DNA from 2 places in the Geothrix sp. 21YS21S-2 genome. Region 1 is predicted to be linked to the other one. Evidence: riboswitches for the same ligand, from Rfam matches in the RefSeq annotation. Region 1 holds a riboswitch; the other holds the start of a gene.
The links. Region 1 has a riboswitch for S-adenosylmethionine ahead of RAH40_RS13445 (O-acetylhomoserine aminocarboxypropyltransferase/cysteine synthase family protein). Riboswitches for the same ligand answer to the same signal wherever they lie in the genome.

Region 1 (7,070 bases):
CCCCGCAGGTGGGGGACCGCGGAGATTTCTGAAGGCTTCAAGCCAGTCCTTGCCACAGGGCCGAAACCGGCACCGCATGGAGCTTCGGACCGAAAGGAAGGACTTCCCGGCCGGTGTACAGGACGATCCCTCCGTGGAAGGCCTCGCCCAGCGAGCCGGCCAGGCCTTTCAGCCCCCTGAAGTCCTTGGCCTGAAGGGCCCCGCTGGCCTTCACCTCGACACCCAGGACCCGGCCGTCGGCGTGCTCCAGGAGCAGGTCCACCTCCGCGCCCGGCAGGGTCCGGTAGTGGAACAGCCTTGCCCTGCACTCAGCCCATCCCAGCAGCTTACGCAGTTCACCCGCCACGAAGGTCTCCAGGGGGCCCCCCAGGAGGTCCGGATCGCGGGCCAGCCGCCCGGCATCGGCCCCCATCATGTGGGCGAGAAGGCCGGTGTCGCGAAGCATGAGCTTCGGCGCCTTCACCAGCCGCTTGCCCAGGTTGCTGCTCCAGGCCGGAACCGTGGCGAGCAGGAAGACCGCCTCCAGGAGGGCCAGGTAGCGCTTCAGGGTGTTGAGGGGGATGCCCAGGGACCTCGAAAGCTCGGCCATGTTGAGGAGGCTGGCCGAACGCACGGAAAGGAGTTCCAGGATCCGGGGCAGCTGGGTCAGTCCCTCGATCCGTGACAGGTCCCGGATATCCCTCTGCAGCAGAGTCTGGACATAGCTTTCGAACCATTGGCTGCGCCTACGCCCGGGCTCCCGTTCGCGGGCTTCCGGAAACCCCCCGGCGAGAATCGCGCCGATGAGGGCTTCCCGGTCCAGGTCCAGATTCTGCGGTTCCAGGGGCCTGTCCGAGAAGAGGCGGTCCACCAGATTGCCGCCGGAACCCGCCACCTCGTATTGGGAAAGCCCATCCAGCGTAATCACTTCCATTCGCCCCGCCAGGGATTCGGAAACCTGGGGGAGGACGAGGACGTTCGCAGAGCCGGTGAGCAGGAAGCGGCCCGGTTTGCGTTCTGCATCCACCTCGGCCTTGATGGTCCGGAAGAGCTGGGGGGCAAGCTGGATTTCGTCCAGTACCGTCAGGCCCCGTTGCTGGGCGACAAAGCCGACCGGATCCACTTCTGCGGCCCGGCGTACGGCCGGGTCGTCCAGGGTCAGGTAGCGGCCTTGGGCCTGGTGGGCCAGGAGGGCCTTGGCCAGGGTGCTCTTCCCCACCTGCCGGGCCCCCAAAAGGAGGACCACGGGGGTGTCGAGCAGCGCTTCGGCCACGCGTGGGGAAAGGGTGCGATCGAACATGATAAAAATATGCCATCTGGTGGCATAATTTCAATCTGTTAAACGGATGAATTTATTATTTTCCCGTAAATTGAACTCAAGTATCGCCATTCCTGTTCTTGGTAAACAACGCCAGGCGCCGGCAGCCTTTCACCGCCGCTTCCGCTTCCCCTCCACCGGGGCCGCGCCGTCCACCTCCAGCAGCGGGGTGGCCACGGCCCCCTCCAGCAGGATCCGTGCGTGGGCCACGGCCTCGGGGCGGTCGGGGTGGCCGGACAGGAGCCGGGCCAGTTCCCGCACCCGGGCGTCGCCCGCGAGCCAGGTGAGGCCGCTGCGGGTGCGGCCCTCGTTCACTTCCTTGCGCAGCTGGCCGTGGTGCTCGGCGCGGGCGGCCACCTGGGCCAGGTGGGTCACGGCCAGCACCTGGTGGCTCCGGCCCAGCTCGCGCACGGCGGCGCCCACGGCGATGGCGGTCTCGCCGCCGATGCCGGCGTCCACCTCGTCCAGCACCAGGACCAGGGGGTCCCGGCTGCCGGCGCCGAGCGCCATGCCGGCGCCCTGCATGGCCAGCATGAGGCGGCTCAGCTCGCCGCCCGAGGCGATCTTGGCCAGGGGGCGGAAGCCCTCGCCCACGTTGGGCTCGATCCAGATGGCCACGGTGGAGAAGCCCTGGGGGGAGACCCTCACGGGCAGGCCCGCCAGGAGGACCGGGCTCGAGGGTTCCTCGGCGACGGCCAGGCGCAGCTGGATTCGGCAGCCGTTCATCCCCAGGCGGCCCAGGCGCTGGTGCACGTCCTTTTCCAGGGGCTGGACGAGGCCGGCCCTGTGGGCGTGGAGGACCTCGGCGGCGGCGCGGTAGGCCTCGCAGGCCTTCGCCAGGCCGCCTTCGAGTTCCCTCAGGCTGGAGCTGTGGTTGTTCAGTTCGTCCTGCTCGCGGCGGAGCGCCTCCAGGCGGCCCGCGAGCTCCTCGGGCTCGCAGCGGTGGCGCCGGGCCAGCTTCTCGAACTGGGCTAGGCGGGTCTCCAGGGCCTCGATGCGGTCCACGCCCTCCCGGGACCAGCGGATGGCCTGGTCCTGGGCCAGGGCCTGGAGGTCCTCCAGCTCCAGCAGGGCCGAGCGGGTGCGGTCCACTTCCACCTGGGCGGCGGGCAGGATCGAGGCGGCGCGGGCCTGGGCGCGGTGGGCGTCCTCCACCAGGCGCAGGGCGTCGCGCAGGGCCTCGGCGCCCTCGCGGAAGGCGGACTCCAGGTGGACGGCGTGGCGCAGGGGTTCGCGCTCGCTGCGCAGCTGCACCCACTCCCCGGCCCGGGGGGCCAGTTTCTCCAGGTCGGCGATCTGCTCGGCCAGCCACTCCAGGCGCTCGGCGCGCTGGCTTTCGCTCTTCTTCCGGGCCGCCAGGCGGGCCTGGGCGTCCCGCACGTCGCCCGCCTGGGCGGCCAGGTCGGCGCTGATGCCCAGCACCTCGTCCAGGAGGCCCAGGTGGCGTTCCTCGGCCAGGAGGGACTGGTGGTCGTGCTGGCTGGTGAGGCGCATCCAGATGCGCCCGGCCTCGCGCAGGTCGGTCAGGCTGCAGGCGCCGCCGTTGATCCAGGCGCGGCTGCGGCCGTTGGCGGCCACCTCCCGGCGCAGCACCACGGGCTGCTCCTCGGGGAGGCCCCGGTCGGCGAGGAAGGCCCGCCAGGCCTCGAAGGCGCCGTCCACCACGGTCTCGGCCACGGCCCGGGCCGTGCCCTGGCGCACCATGTCGCCGTCGCCCCGGGCCCCCACCAGCAGGGAGAGGGCGTCCACCAGGAGGGACTTGCCGGCCCCGGTCTCGCCGGTGAGGACGGTGAAGCCGGCCTGGAAGTCCAGGGCGAGGTCTTCCACCAGGGCCAGGTTCTGGATGCGGAGCGAAGAGAGCATGGCTTCAGCCTACCCTGAGGCCTTGACTCCTGGGCAGCGAACACGCATCATGATGGTTCTGAGTTCTTTGTCAGTTCCATAGTGAGCTATCACGAAAGGTGGAGGGACGGGCCCTGTGAAACCTTGGCAACCTGCGATGAGCAAGGTGCCAATTCCTGCCGGTGGACGCATGCGTCGAGCCGGATAGATACCGAACTGATGTGACTGCCAAGACACAGACGGAGAGGGGCCCGAATTATTCGGGCCCCTCTCCGTCCATGTGAAGCTCGCGAGGAACCGAAGGCTCCCTCGACCTGTCCGGAGGCCCCTAGCGGGGAGACAAGGACCCAAGCATTCCCCCCCCGCGGCGGGCGGGGGAAGATCCACCTGGAGCCGAACGTGAGCCAGAACCAGCCCCACTTCGAGACCATCGCCCTCCACGGGGGGCACAGCCCGGACCGGGACACCCGCAGCCGCGCGGTGCCCATCTACCAGACCACCAGCTACGTCTTCGACTCCACGGAGCACGGGGCGCGCCTGTTCAGCCTGGAGGAGCCGGGCAACATCTACACCCGCATCGGGAACCCCACGGTGGACGTGCTGGAAAAGCGCGTGGCCCAGCTGGAGGGCGGCGTGGCGGCGGTGGCCACGGCCTCCGGCCAGGCCGCCATCACCCTCGCGGTGGTGACCCTGGCCCAGGCCGGGGACCACCTCATCGCCGGCACCAACCTCTACGGGGGCACCCACACCCTCTTCAGCCAGAGCTTCAAGCGCCTGGGCATCACGGTCACCTTCGTGGACAGTACCGACCCTGACGCCTTCCGCAAGGCCCTGCGCCCGGAGACCAAGGCCATCTACCTGGAGGCGCTGGGCAACCCCAAGCTGGACGTGCCCCACTTCGACGCCCTGGCGGCGGTGGCCCAGGAGGCGGGGGTGCCCCTCATCGTGGACAACACCCTGGCCTCCCCCTGGATCTGCCAGCCCCTGAAGCATGGCGCGAACCTGGTGGTGCACAGCGCGACGAAGTACCTCGGGGGCCACGGCACGAGCCTCGGCGGCGTGCTGGTCGACGGGGGCAACTTCGACTGGGCCAACGGCAGGTTCCCGGAGTTCACCCAGCCCAACCCCTCCTACCACGGGGCCGTCCTCACCCAGGTTGCGGGTCCGGCGGCCTTCGCGGCCAAGGCCCGCCTGGAGGGCCTTCGGGACTTCGGCCCCGCGCTGTCGCCCTTCAACGCCTTCCTTCTGCTCCAGGGCATCGAGACCCTCCCCATCCGCATGGACCGCCACGGCAGCAACGCCCTGGCCATCGCCCAGTGGCTGGAGGCCCACCCCCAGGTGGCCTGGGTCAACTACCCGGGCCTCCCCGGCCATCCGAGCCACGCCCTGGCCCGGCGCTACTTCCGGGAGGGCGCGGGCTTCGGCGGCATCCTCACGTTCGGCGTGAAGGGGGGGCTGGCCGCCGGGGCCAAGGTCATCAACGCGGTGGAGCTCTTCTCCCGCCTGGCCAACGTGGGCGACGCCAAGAGCCTCATCATCCACCCGGCCACCACGACCCACCAGCAGCTCAGCGCCGAGGACCGCGCCACCAACGGCGTCACGGACGACCTCATCCGGCTCTCCATCGGCCTCGAGAACATCGACGACCTGAAGGCGGACCTGAACCAGGCCCTGTGCGGGGGGGACGCTTGACCCAGGCCTTCCTCTCCCCGGAGGGCGTGCGCACCGCCTTCCGCGTCACCGGGCACGGGCCGGCCAGGGTCCTGCTCCTCCACGCGCTCACCGGGGGCCCCGACGCCGCCGACGCGCCGGGGGTGAAGGGCTGGTGGGGGCCCATGTTCGAGCCGGGCGCGCCCCTGGCGGCATCCGAGGCCACCGTGTGGACGCCCAACCTCGCCGGGAGCTGCTACGGCGCCGAAGGGCCGGAACCCCGGGGCGGCTGGTCCACCCGGTACCAGGCCGAGGTGCTGGCCCAGTGGATCCGCGCCGGGGACCTGTCCTTCGACGCCCTCCTGGGGGGATCCCTGGGGGGCATGGTGGCGCTGGAGCTGGCCGTCCTGGAGCCCGGGCGCTTCAAGGCCGTGGGCGTCATCGGCTGCGGGGGCCGCTCCGACGCGTGGCTCTGGGGCTCCAACGAGGCCCAGCGCGCGATCCTGGCCAGCCCCTCCCTGGGCGACGACGAGGCCATCGCCCTGGCGCGGCGCGTCGCCATGCTCACCTTCCGGAGCCCCGCGGGTCTGGCTGGGCGCTTCACCGCTCCAAGCGAGCTGCAGGAATGGCTGGCTTTCCATGGCAGGGCCCTGGCGGCGCGGTTCACCCGGGCGGCCTACGTGGCCCTCCTGGACGCCATGGACAACCACGACCTCACCCGGGGCCGGGGCAGCCTGCCCGAGGTCCTGGCGCGCATGGGCGCCACGCTCCACGTCCTGGGCCTGGAGGGGGACATGCTCTTCTCCCAGGCCTGCCTGATTGAACTCATCGAAGCCGCCCGGAAGGCGGAGCGCCTGGGGGAGGCCCGCTGGGTGCGGAGCCCCCACGGGCACGATGCCTTCCTCATCGAGTGGGACCAGGTGAAAGCCTGGCTGAAGGAGGTACTGCCTTGAAAGTTCTCAAGTTCGGAGGAACCAGCGTCGGAACCCGGGAGGCCCTGGAACTGGCGGCGACGATCATCGGCCAGGAGCTCCCCCAGGGGGGCCTCGTGGTGGTCTCGGCCCTGTCGGGCACCACGGACCTGATCCTGAAGGCCATCAACGCCTCGGCCAAGGGGGACCTGGAGGCCGCGGGCGCGGCCCGCATCGCCCTGGAGGCCCGGCACTGGGCCACGGCCCGGGCGCTGGGCGTGGACGAGGCGGTCCGCCCCCACTGGGAGCCCCTGTTCCAGTCCCTGGCGGGCCTGCTGCAGGGCATGGGCCTCCTGTGGGAGGCCTCCCCCCGTTCCCGCGACGCCGCCCTCGCCCTGGGCGAGACCCTGTCGGCGCGGCTCCTGGAGACCCTGCTGGGGCGCCGGGGCCTGCCGGCCACGTTCCGGGACGTGCGGGAGGCGCTTCGCACCGACGCCCGCCACGGCAGGGCCCGGCCCGACCTCGAGCGCATCCGGGAGGCCGCCGGGCCCTGGCGGGAGGGCCTGGCCAAGGGCGCCCTGTGGGTCACCCAGGGCTTCCTGGGCACGGCCCCGGACGGGTCCACCACGACCCTGGGCCGGGGCGGCTCCGACACCAGCGCCACCCTGCTGGGCGAGGCCCTGGGCGCTTCCGAGGTGCAGATCTGGACGGACGTGGACGGCGTGCTCAGCGCCGACCCCAGCCTGGTGCCCGAGGCCCGGCCCATCCCGGTCATGAGCCTCCGGGAGGCCGCGGCCCTGTCGGCCTTCGGGGCCAAGGTGCTCCATGCCGACGCCCTGGCGCCGGTGAGCCGCGCGGGCTTCGGCCTGGTGGTGGCCAACACGCACCGCCCCACGGGCAGCCGCACCGAGATCCGCTCCGAGGCCCCGGCGCGCCGACCCGGGGAGATCACCTCGGTGGCGTACAAGGAGGGGGTCTCCTGCCTGCGGGTCCCCCCCGCCCAGGACTCCGAGCTGCTCTTCCAGGCCTCCACCCGGCTGCTGGAGGCCGGGGCCTCCCTCTACGGACTGCTGGCCACCCCCGACGGGGGCCTCCTGGTCGCCAAGGGGGAGACGGCCGATTCCGAAGCCGTCCTCCGGGACCTGGCGGCCTCCGGCCTCTCCGTCCAGCGGGGCTGGGCGGCGGTGGCGCTGGTGGGCGAGGGCCTGCGGGAGGCGCCGGGGCGCGCCCTCAGCCTCCTGGGGCCCCTGGTGGATGAACCGGTGGCGGCCATCCTGGCCGGGGACACCGGGGTCTCCCTGGCCTTCCTGGTGCCGGACCACCGGCTTTCCCTGTTGATTCCCAGGCTGCATGCGCATTGCATAGAGTCT
Region 2 (7,070 bases), 1.3 Mb from region 1:
CCCGCCAGGGCCGTCTCGAACGCCTTGCGGAGCTCATCGGTCTGGCTGGCGCTGAGGATGCCGTCCCGGGCCAGACGCTGGCCCCGCTCCCAGGCCAGGCGCGCCTGCACCAGGGCGCTGTCGGCCTGGTCCAGGGCCGCCCGGGCCGAGGGCGCCGCGCTCTCCTTGAGCTGGTCCAGCCTCGCCTGGGCCTGGGCCAGCGCCGCCCGCTGCTCCGAGTCCTCCAGTTCCGCCAGCACCTGCCCCGCCTCCACCCGGTCCCCCTCCTCCACCAGCCTGCGGGAGACGACGCTGGCCTGCAGCGCCCCCAGGGAGACGCGCCGGGGCGCCAGGACCCGGCCGTTGAGCACCAGCGTCCGCACGAGGTCGCGGCGCGCCACCCGCACCGCCTCGAGGGCCGGTCCCAGGAGGAGGCGCGGCAGGAAGGCGGCCAGCACCAGCGCAAGGCCGCAAAGGGCCGCTCCTCGTAGAACGGTGGACCTGGACATCCGGCACTCCTCGGGTAGAAGGATCCTTCCATGGCGAGTTCATTAAATCAACACATTCCCCAGCGTTTGGAACGCAATCCAACGGATGTTGAATCAACTCTGGCCACACCAAAAAATATTTATTTAATACTTTAGCCACCCCTCCCCGGCGCAGGCGCCCTGCCACCGGAAGAAGAGGTTAAAAGTTATTATAATTATCTTTGTCTATCCAAGCGCCTGCCGGAGATCCTCCACCAGGTCCCCGGGATCCTCGATGCCCACCGAGAGGCGGATGAGGCCGTCGCCGATGCCGGCGTTCCTGCGGGCCTCCGGGGTCATGGACGCGTGGGTCATGCTGGCGGGGTGGGCCACGAGGCTCTCCACGCCGCCCAGGCTCTCGGCCAGGGTGAACCAGTGCAGGGCCAGGAGGACCCGGTTCACCGCGGCCGGGGTGGCGTCCTTCAGCTCGAAGCTGAGCATGGCGCCGAAGCCCTTCTGCTGGGCCCGGGCCAGGGCGTGCTGGGGGTGGGTGGGCAGGCCGGGGTAGTTCACGGAGGCCACGGCGGGGTGGGCGGCCAGCGCCTGGGCCACGGCCAGGGCCCCCGCCTCGTGGGCCAGCATGCGCACCCGGAGGGTCTTGAGGCCGCGCAGCACCAGGTAGCAGTCGTGGGGGCTCTGGCTGGTGCCCAGGAGGTTGTTCATGGCGGCGATGCGCTGGGCCAGGGCCTCGCGGCCGGGGCCCGCCACCACGGCGCCGCCCACCACGTCGCTGTGGCCGTTGAGGTACTTGGTGGTGCTGTGCACCACCAGGTCCGCCCCGAAGTCGAAGGGCCGCTGGAGGACGGGGGAGAGGAAGGTGTTGTCCACCACCAGCAGCGCGCCCGCACCCGCGGCGATTCCGGCCAGGGCGCCCAGGTCCGAGAGGCGCAGGAGGGGGTTGGAGGGGGTCTCGACCCAGATCATCCGGGTGTTGGGGCGCAGCGCCGCCCGCACCGCCGCGGCGTCGGCCAGGTCCAGGTAGGTGACCTCCAGGCCGTAGACCTTGCGGGCGTGCTCCAGGGTGCGGAAGGTGCCGCCGTAGCAGTCCACGGTGCAGAGCACGTGGCTGCCGTGCTCCAGGAGGTTCAGGGCCACGAGGACCGCGCTCATGCCCGAGCTGGTGCAGGTGGCTCCCGAGCCCCCCTCCAGGGTGGCGATGGCCGTCTCCAGGCGCTCCCGGGTGGGGTTGCCGCTGCGGGTGTAGTCGAAGCCGCCGTTGCTGCCGATGTCCGAGAAGGCGAAGGTGCTGGTGAGGTAGAGGGGAGGCGTCACGGCCCCGTAGGCGGGGTCCGGCTGGGAGCCGGCGTGGATGCACTGGGTGCCGGGTCCGGCCCCGGCCAGGAGGTCCGCCCTCCGGGCCCAGCCCGCCACGGGCTCCGTGCCCGGGGGCACGACCGTGAAATGGTAGGCCGGGTTGCCGGGCACGTTGCTGTCGAGGTGGTTGTCGCTCATGGGGTCCTCCGGGTGGGAGGATCGCCGCCGTTCCGGCCCGATCGTGGGGAATCCCTGATTCGTCAGCTCGCTGCAGCTCGCCATCTTCCCCCGGCTTGCGCCGCAGGCAGGAATTGGCACCTTGCCCGGAAGCAGGTTGCCAAGGTTTCACAGGGCCCGTCCCTCCACCTTTCTGGATATCGCGCTATGGAACTGGCAAGGATCCGCAAAGAACAAGAGTGCCGCAGGGCCGGGTTCCGCGCAAAGGCGAAAAAAAACCGATCGGAACCGGAACCCGCCCAGCCGGAAATGGGCTAGGGTGGACAAGGCCCCCTCCACCGCCCCCACCCGGAATCCCCATGCACACGACCCTCTACGACCTCCTCCCCCAGGCAGCCGGCGCCGGCAGCGACGAACTGCTCGGCCGGTTCCTGGAGTACGTGGAAGGCCGGCGCCTCACCCTCTACCCCGCCCAGGAGGCCGCCATCCTCGAACTGTTCGAGGGGAAGAACGTCATCCTCAACACGCCCACGGGGTCGGGCAAGTCCCTGGTGGCGGCGGCGCTGCACTTCAAGGCCCTGGCCCAGGGGCGGCGCTCCATCTACACCTGCCCCATCAAGGCCCTGGTCAACGAGAAGTGGCTGGCCCTGTGCCGGGACTTCGGGCCCGGGAACGTGGGGCTCAGCACGGGCGACGCCTCGGTGAACCGGGACGCGCCGATCCTCTGCTGCACCGCCGAGATCCTGGCCAACATCGCCCTGCGCGAGGGCGCGGACGCCGACGTGCGGGACGTGATCATGGACGAGTTCCACTACTACGCCGACCGGGAGCGGGGCGTGGCGTGGCAGGTGCCGCTGCTCACGCTGCCCCAGTGCCGGTTCCTGCTCATGTCCGCCACCCTGGGCGACACGGCCTTCTTCGAGGAGGAGCTGACCCGGCTCACGGGAACCCCCACGGTCTCGGTGAAATCCACGGACCGCCCGGTGCCCCTGGGCTTCACCTACGCCGAATCCCCGCTCTCGCTCACCCTGGAGCGCCTGGTGGAGGAGGGCAAGGCGCCCATCTACCTGGTGCACTTCACCCAGCTGGAGGCGGCCACCAGCGCCCAGGACTTCACCAGCATCAACCTCTGCACGAAGGAGGAGAAGGCCGCCATCCAGAAGGAGATGGAGGGCTTCAAGTTCAACAGCCCCTACGGCCCGGACCTCAAGCGTTGGCTGCGCCACGGCATCGGGCTGCACCATGCGGGGCTCCTGCCCAAGTACCGCATCCTGGTGGAGCAGCTGGCCCAGAAGGGCCTCCTGAAGGTCATCTGCGGCACGGACACCCTGGGGGTCGGCATCAACGTGCCGATCCGCACGGTGCTCTTCACCAAGCTGTGCAAGTACGACGGGCAGAAGACGGGCATCCTGAGCGCGCGGGACTTCCACCAGATCTCGGGCCGGGCGGGGCGCAAGGGCTTCGACGACGTGGGCTGGGTGGTGGCCCAGGCCCCCGAGCACTGGATCGAGAACATGAAGCTGGCCGCCAAGGCCGCCGCCGGCGGCCGGAAGTACACCAGGCGCCTGCCACCGGAGCGGAACTTCACGAACTGGGACAAGCAGACCTTCGAGAGGCTCGTGGCGGCCCAGCCGGAGCGCCTGGTGTCGCGGTTCCAGGTGACCCACGGCATGCTGCTCAACGTCCTGAGCCGCCGCGGGGACGGCTGCGGCGCCATGCGCGGGCTCATCCGAGGCTGCCACGACAACGAGCGCGCGAAGGCGGCCCATTTCAGGCGCGGCTGGCAGCTGTTCCGCGCCCTGCTGGACCGGAAGATCGTGGAGTTCACGGGCGAGGGCCACAACCTGCGGGTGAACGTGGACCTGCAGGACGACTTCTCCATGAACCAGACCCTCAGCCTCTACCTGCTCGACACGATCCCGCTCCTGGATCCGGACAGCCCCGAGTACGCCCTGGACCTCATCACCCTGGTGGAGTCCATCCTGGAGAACCCCGAGGTCATCCTGCGCAAGCAGCTGGACCGCCTCAAGGGCCGGCGCGTGGCCGAGATGAAGATGGCCGGCATCGAGTACGAGGAGCGCATGGCCGAGCTGGAGAAGCTCGAGTACCCCAAGCCCCAGCGCGATTTCATCTACGGCACCTTCAACGCCTTCGCCGTCAAGCACCCATGGGTGGGCGAGGAGAACATCCGCCCCAAGTCCATCGCCCGGGAGATGTTCGAGGACTACCGCTCCTTCTCCGACTACGTGCGCGAGTACGACATCCAGCGCTCGGAAGGCCTCCTCCTGCGCCACCTGAACAGCGTGTTCAAGGTGCTGGCCCAGACCGTGCCCGATTCCGCCAAGAGCGAGGAAGTGAGGGAGATGGAGCTCTACCTGGGCGCCATGCTCCGCCAGGTGGACTCCAGCCTCCTGGACGAGTGGGAGAAGATGCGCGACGGGAGCTACCGCCCCGGGGAAGCCGCGGAGCTGCGCCCCCCCGGCGCCGAGGAGGCCGACCTGGACGTCACGAGGGACCGCAAGGCCTTCACCGCCGCCGTGCGCAACCGGATCTTCACGTGGATGAGGAGCCTGGTGGTGGGCGACTGGGAGGAGGCGGCAAACCTGCTGGCCGAGTACGGCGAGCCCGCCGACGCCGAAGGCCAGGCGTGGACCCCCGACCGCCTCAAGGCCCTGGCGGAAGCGTACCGCATGGACCACAAGGGCCCCCGCCTGGATTCCGAGGGCCGCAACCTGCGCCACACCTACGTCCTCCCCGACTGGCGGGTCCAGCAGATGCTGGTGGACGAGGCCGGGGACAACGACTGGGTCGCCGAGTTCCAGGTGGACCTGGACGCCTCCCGCAAGGCCGGGGCGCCGGTGATGAACCTGGCGCGGCTAGGGAGCTACAGATAGTTTCTTTTATCGCTTTTCAGTCGGGTAGGCCGGGGAGCTTGCGCCCCCGGCCCCCCTCAGATCCGGACGTGCGGGACTACCGCATCCGGCTCCTCGTCACGGTCGCTGAGGACGTAGTTTCGATGCGTAACTGATGGCTGGGGCCAGTGGGAACCGAGCCAGAAGCTTGTTCATGCGATCCCAGGTCATGCGGGCCCGCTGGGACCTCCGGTTGAGCCATCCACGCCACCTTCGCCCAACTTCATAGCGGAAGTGCGCCAGGGCCCTGGAGTTCCCCGTGATCCCGTAATACCTGAAGTGACCGACCAGTTTCTGGTTGATCGTCCGCCATTGCTCGCGCACCGGGAGGTGGCGGTGTTTGGCCATCCACTCCCCGATCTTCGTGAGCGCCCGACTCATCCGGCTCTTCGCGGTCTTCCGCTTCACCACCCACCGGCCGTTCTTGGCCGTGGCCCAGTAGTGGGTGAATCCCAGGAAGTCGAAGTGGCCTGGTCCCCCATTGGGGTCCCTGGGCTCCCTCGGCTTCCAGAACTCCACCAGCCGGGTCTTATCCGGGTGGATCGTCAGGCCATACCGCTCGAACCGCTTGGGCAGGACTTCCATAACCCGCTTGGCATCCTCCTCCTGGGCAAAGCCCATCACGAAGTCGTCCGCGTAGCGCACCAGGAAGGCCCGACCCCGGAGTCGGGGCTTGACCTCCCTTTCAAACCACACGTCCAGCACCTCGTGGAGGTAGATGTTGGCGAGCATCGGACTGACCACCCCGCCCTGGGGCGAGCCGGTTTCCGGGTGCGTGATGCATCCTTTCTCCAGCACGCCCGCGTTGAGCCATTTGCCGATCAGGCGCCTCAGAACGCCGTCCTTCATCCGCAGGTCAAGGATTTCCCGCAGCTTCCCGTGGTCCAAAGTATCGAAATACTTACGGATATCCACGTCAAGCACCCAGCCTCCCCCCATGTCCATCAACCCCTGCCAAATCGCCTCCAGCGCCATGTGCGCGGAGCGCCCGGGCCTGAACCCGTAGGAGCAGTCCAGGAAGTCCTGCTCATAGAGCGGTTCCATCACCATCACCACGGCCCTTTGCAGGACCTTGTCTTCGAAGGCGGGAATGCCCAGGGGGCGTTGGCTGCCATCCCCTTTCGGGATGTAGGTTCTCCGGACTGGAGGGGCCTTGTAGGTGTCGCCGTTCTTAGCCCGGTTCAGGAGGCTCTGGAGGTTGGACTCCAGGTTTTCCCCGTATTCCTTGCCCGTCACGCCGTCCACCCCGGTCGCCCCATCCTTGCGGGTGCGCCCGAAGGCTTCCTTCATCCAGTCCAGGTCCATGTGGTAGGCCAAGGAGGTGAAAGCCACCTCCGGGTGGATCCTGGCCAGTTCTGCGATCCGTTGTTGTTTCGTGGAGACGCTGTTGGATGTCATTGCACCCATTATCTTTCCCTTCAACGGTTCCGTGATCCGGCAGCTCCTTGGCTCCAGCGGGTCCCGGCGGCCCGGTTCCCCGCGATCATCGCTACTATGAGCTGCTCCGACTTCCGGCCACCCCTCCCGCGCTCCTTCGTTTCCTTCAGTTTGCGGTACCGCCCTGTGCCGGCTGTTCGCTCCCGCCGGGGGCGGCACCCCCCGGCGAGCCTGGGTTCGTTTTACGTGGCTTCCCTCACCACTGGGTTGTTGGCGGAGATGGCTGGATCTCCCAGGTTCCTGGGGAACCCCTGTGCACGTGCCCTGCTCTATGACCCCGGTGGGACCCTACGGTCAGGCCCTTGCGACCTTCGGGTGCTGTCTTCCGATCGGAGAACGGCGTCGACTCCCACGGTTGGATGCTTTCGGGGCTCCATCACACGGCCCATGCACTCCCTGTCTACGCTTCACGAGGTCGGTCGCCCTTCCCCACGCAAGACTCGGTTCCGGCTGCTGGCCAGCTTTGCCGGGCGGGGCTTGCTGCCTCCCCGCTGGGCTCCATTGCGAGGTTTCAGTCTGTCTTAGGTCATCCATCCTCCTCGCCCAGGCTTGGCCTGGCGCACTCCCCGTCCATCCCCGGCAATTTAAGCGTTTAATTCGCCGGGAATGAACGGGGAGGGACGGGGATGGAAAAGCGATGAAGGAAAAAATCGGTTCTTCACGGATTTGAGGGGTGGCGCCGACCCACACTCACTTTAGCTTGGTGCTGACGAGGAGGCCGGGTCCGGTCGATAGGGGCCGTTCTGAGCCCGTCATCCAGGTAAGTTGAAACGAAAAGCTTATC

Region 2: another riboswitch for S-adenosylmethionine. It lies ahead of RAH40_RS07950 (PLP-dependent aspartate aminotransferase family protein); the one in region 1 lies ahead of RAH40_RS13445 (O-acetylhomoserine aminocarboxypropyltransferase/cysteine synthase family protein).

Annotation. Positions count from the first base shown of each region.
Region 1 is NZ_CP132910.1:3,054,951-3,062,020, forward strand. Features, by position in the region: gene RAH40_RS13435 (ATP-binding protein) at 38-1,279, opposite strand; gene RAH40_RS13440 (DNA repair protein RecN) at 1,409-3,160, opposite strand; SAM riboswitch class I at 3,244-3,354, shown strand; gene RAH40_RS13445 (O-acetylhomoserine aminocarboxypropyltransferase/cysteine synthase family protein) at 3,539-4,831, shown strand; gene RAH40_RS13450 (alpha/beta fold hydrolase) at 4,828-5,742, shown strand; gene RAH40_RS13455 (aspartate kinase) at 5,739-7,070, shown strand, end outside.
Region 2 is NZ_CP132910.1:1,753,287-1,760,356, forward strand. Features, by position in the region: gene RAH40_RS07945 (efflux RND transporter periplasmic adaptor subunit) at 1-488, opposite strand, end outside; gene RAH40_RS07950 (PLP-dependent aspartate aminotransferase family protein) at 693-1,958, opposite strand; SAM riboswitch class I at 2,036-2,141, opposite strand; gene RAH40_RS07955 (RNA helicase) at 2,297-4,831, shown strand; gene ltrA (group II intron reverse transcriptase/maturase) at 4,928-6,247, opposite strand.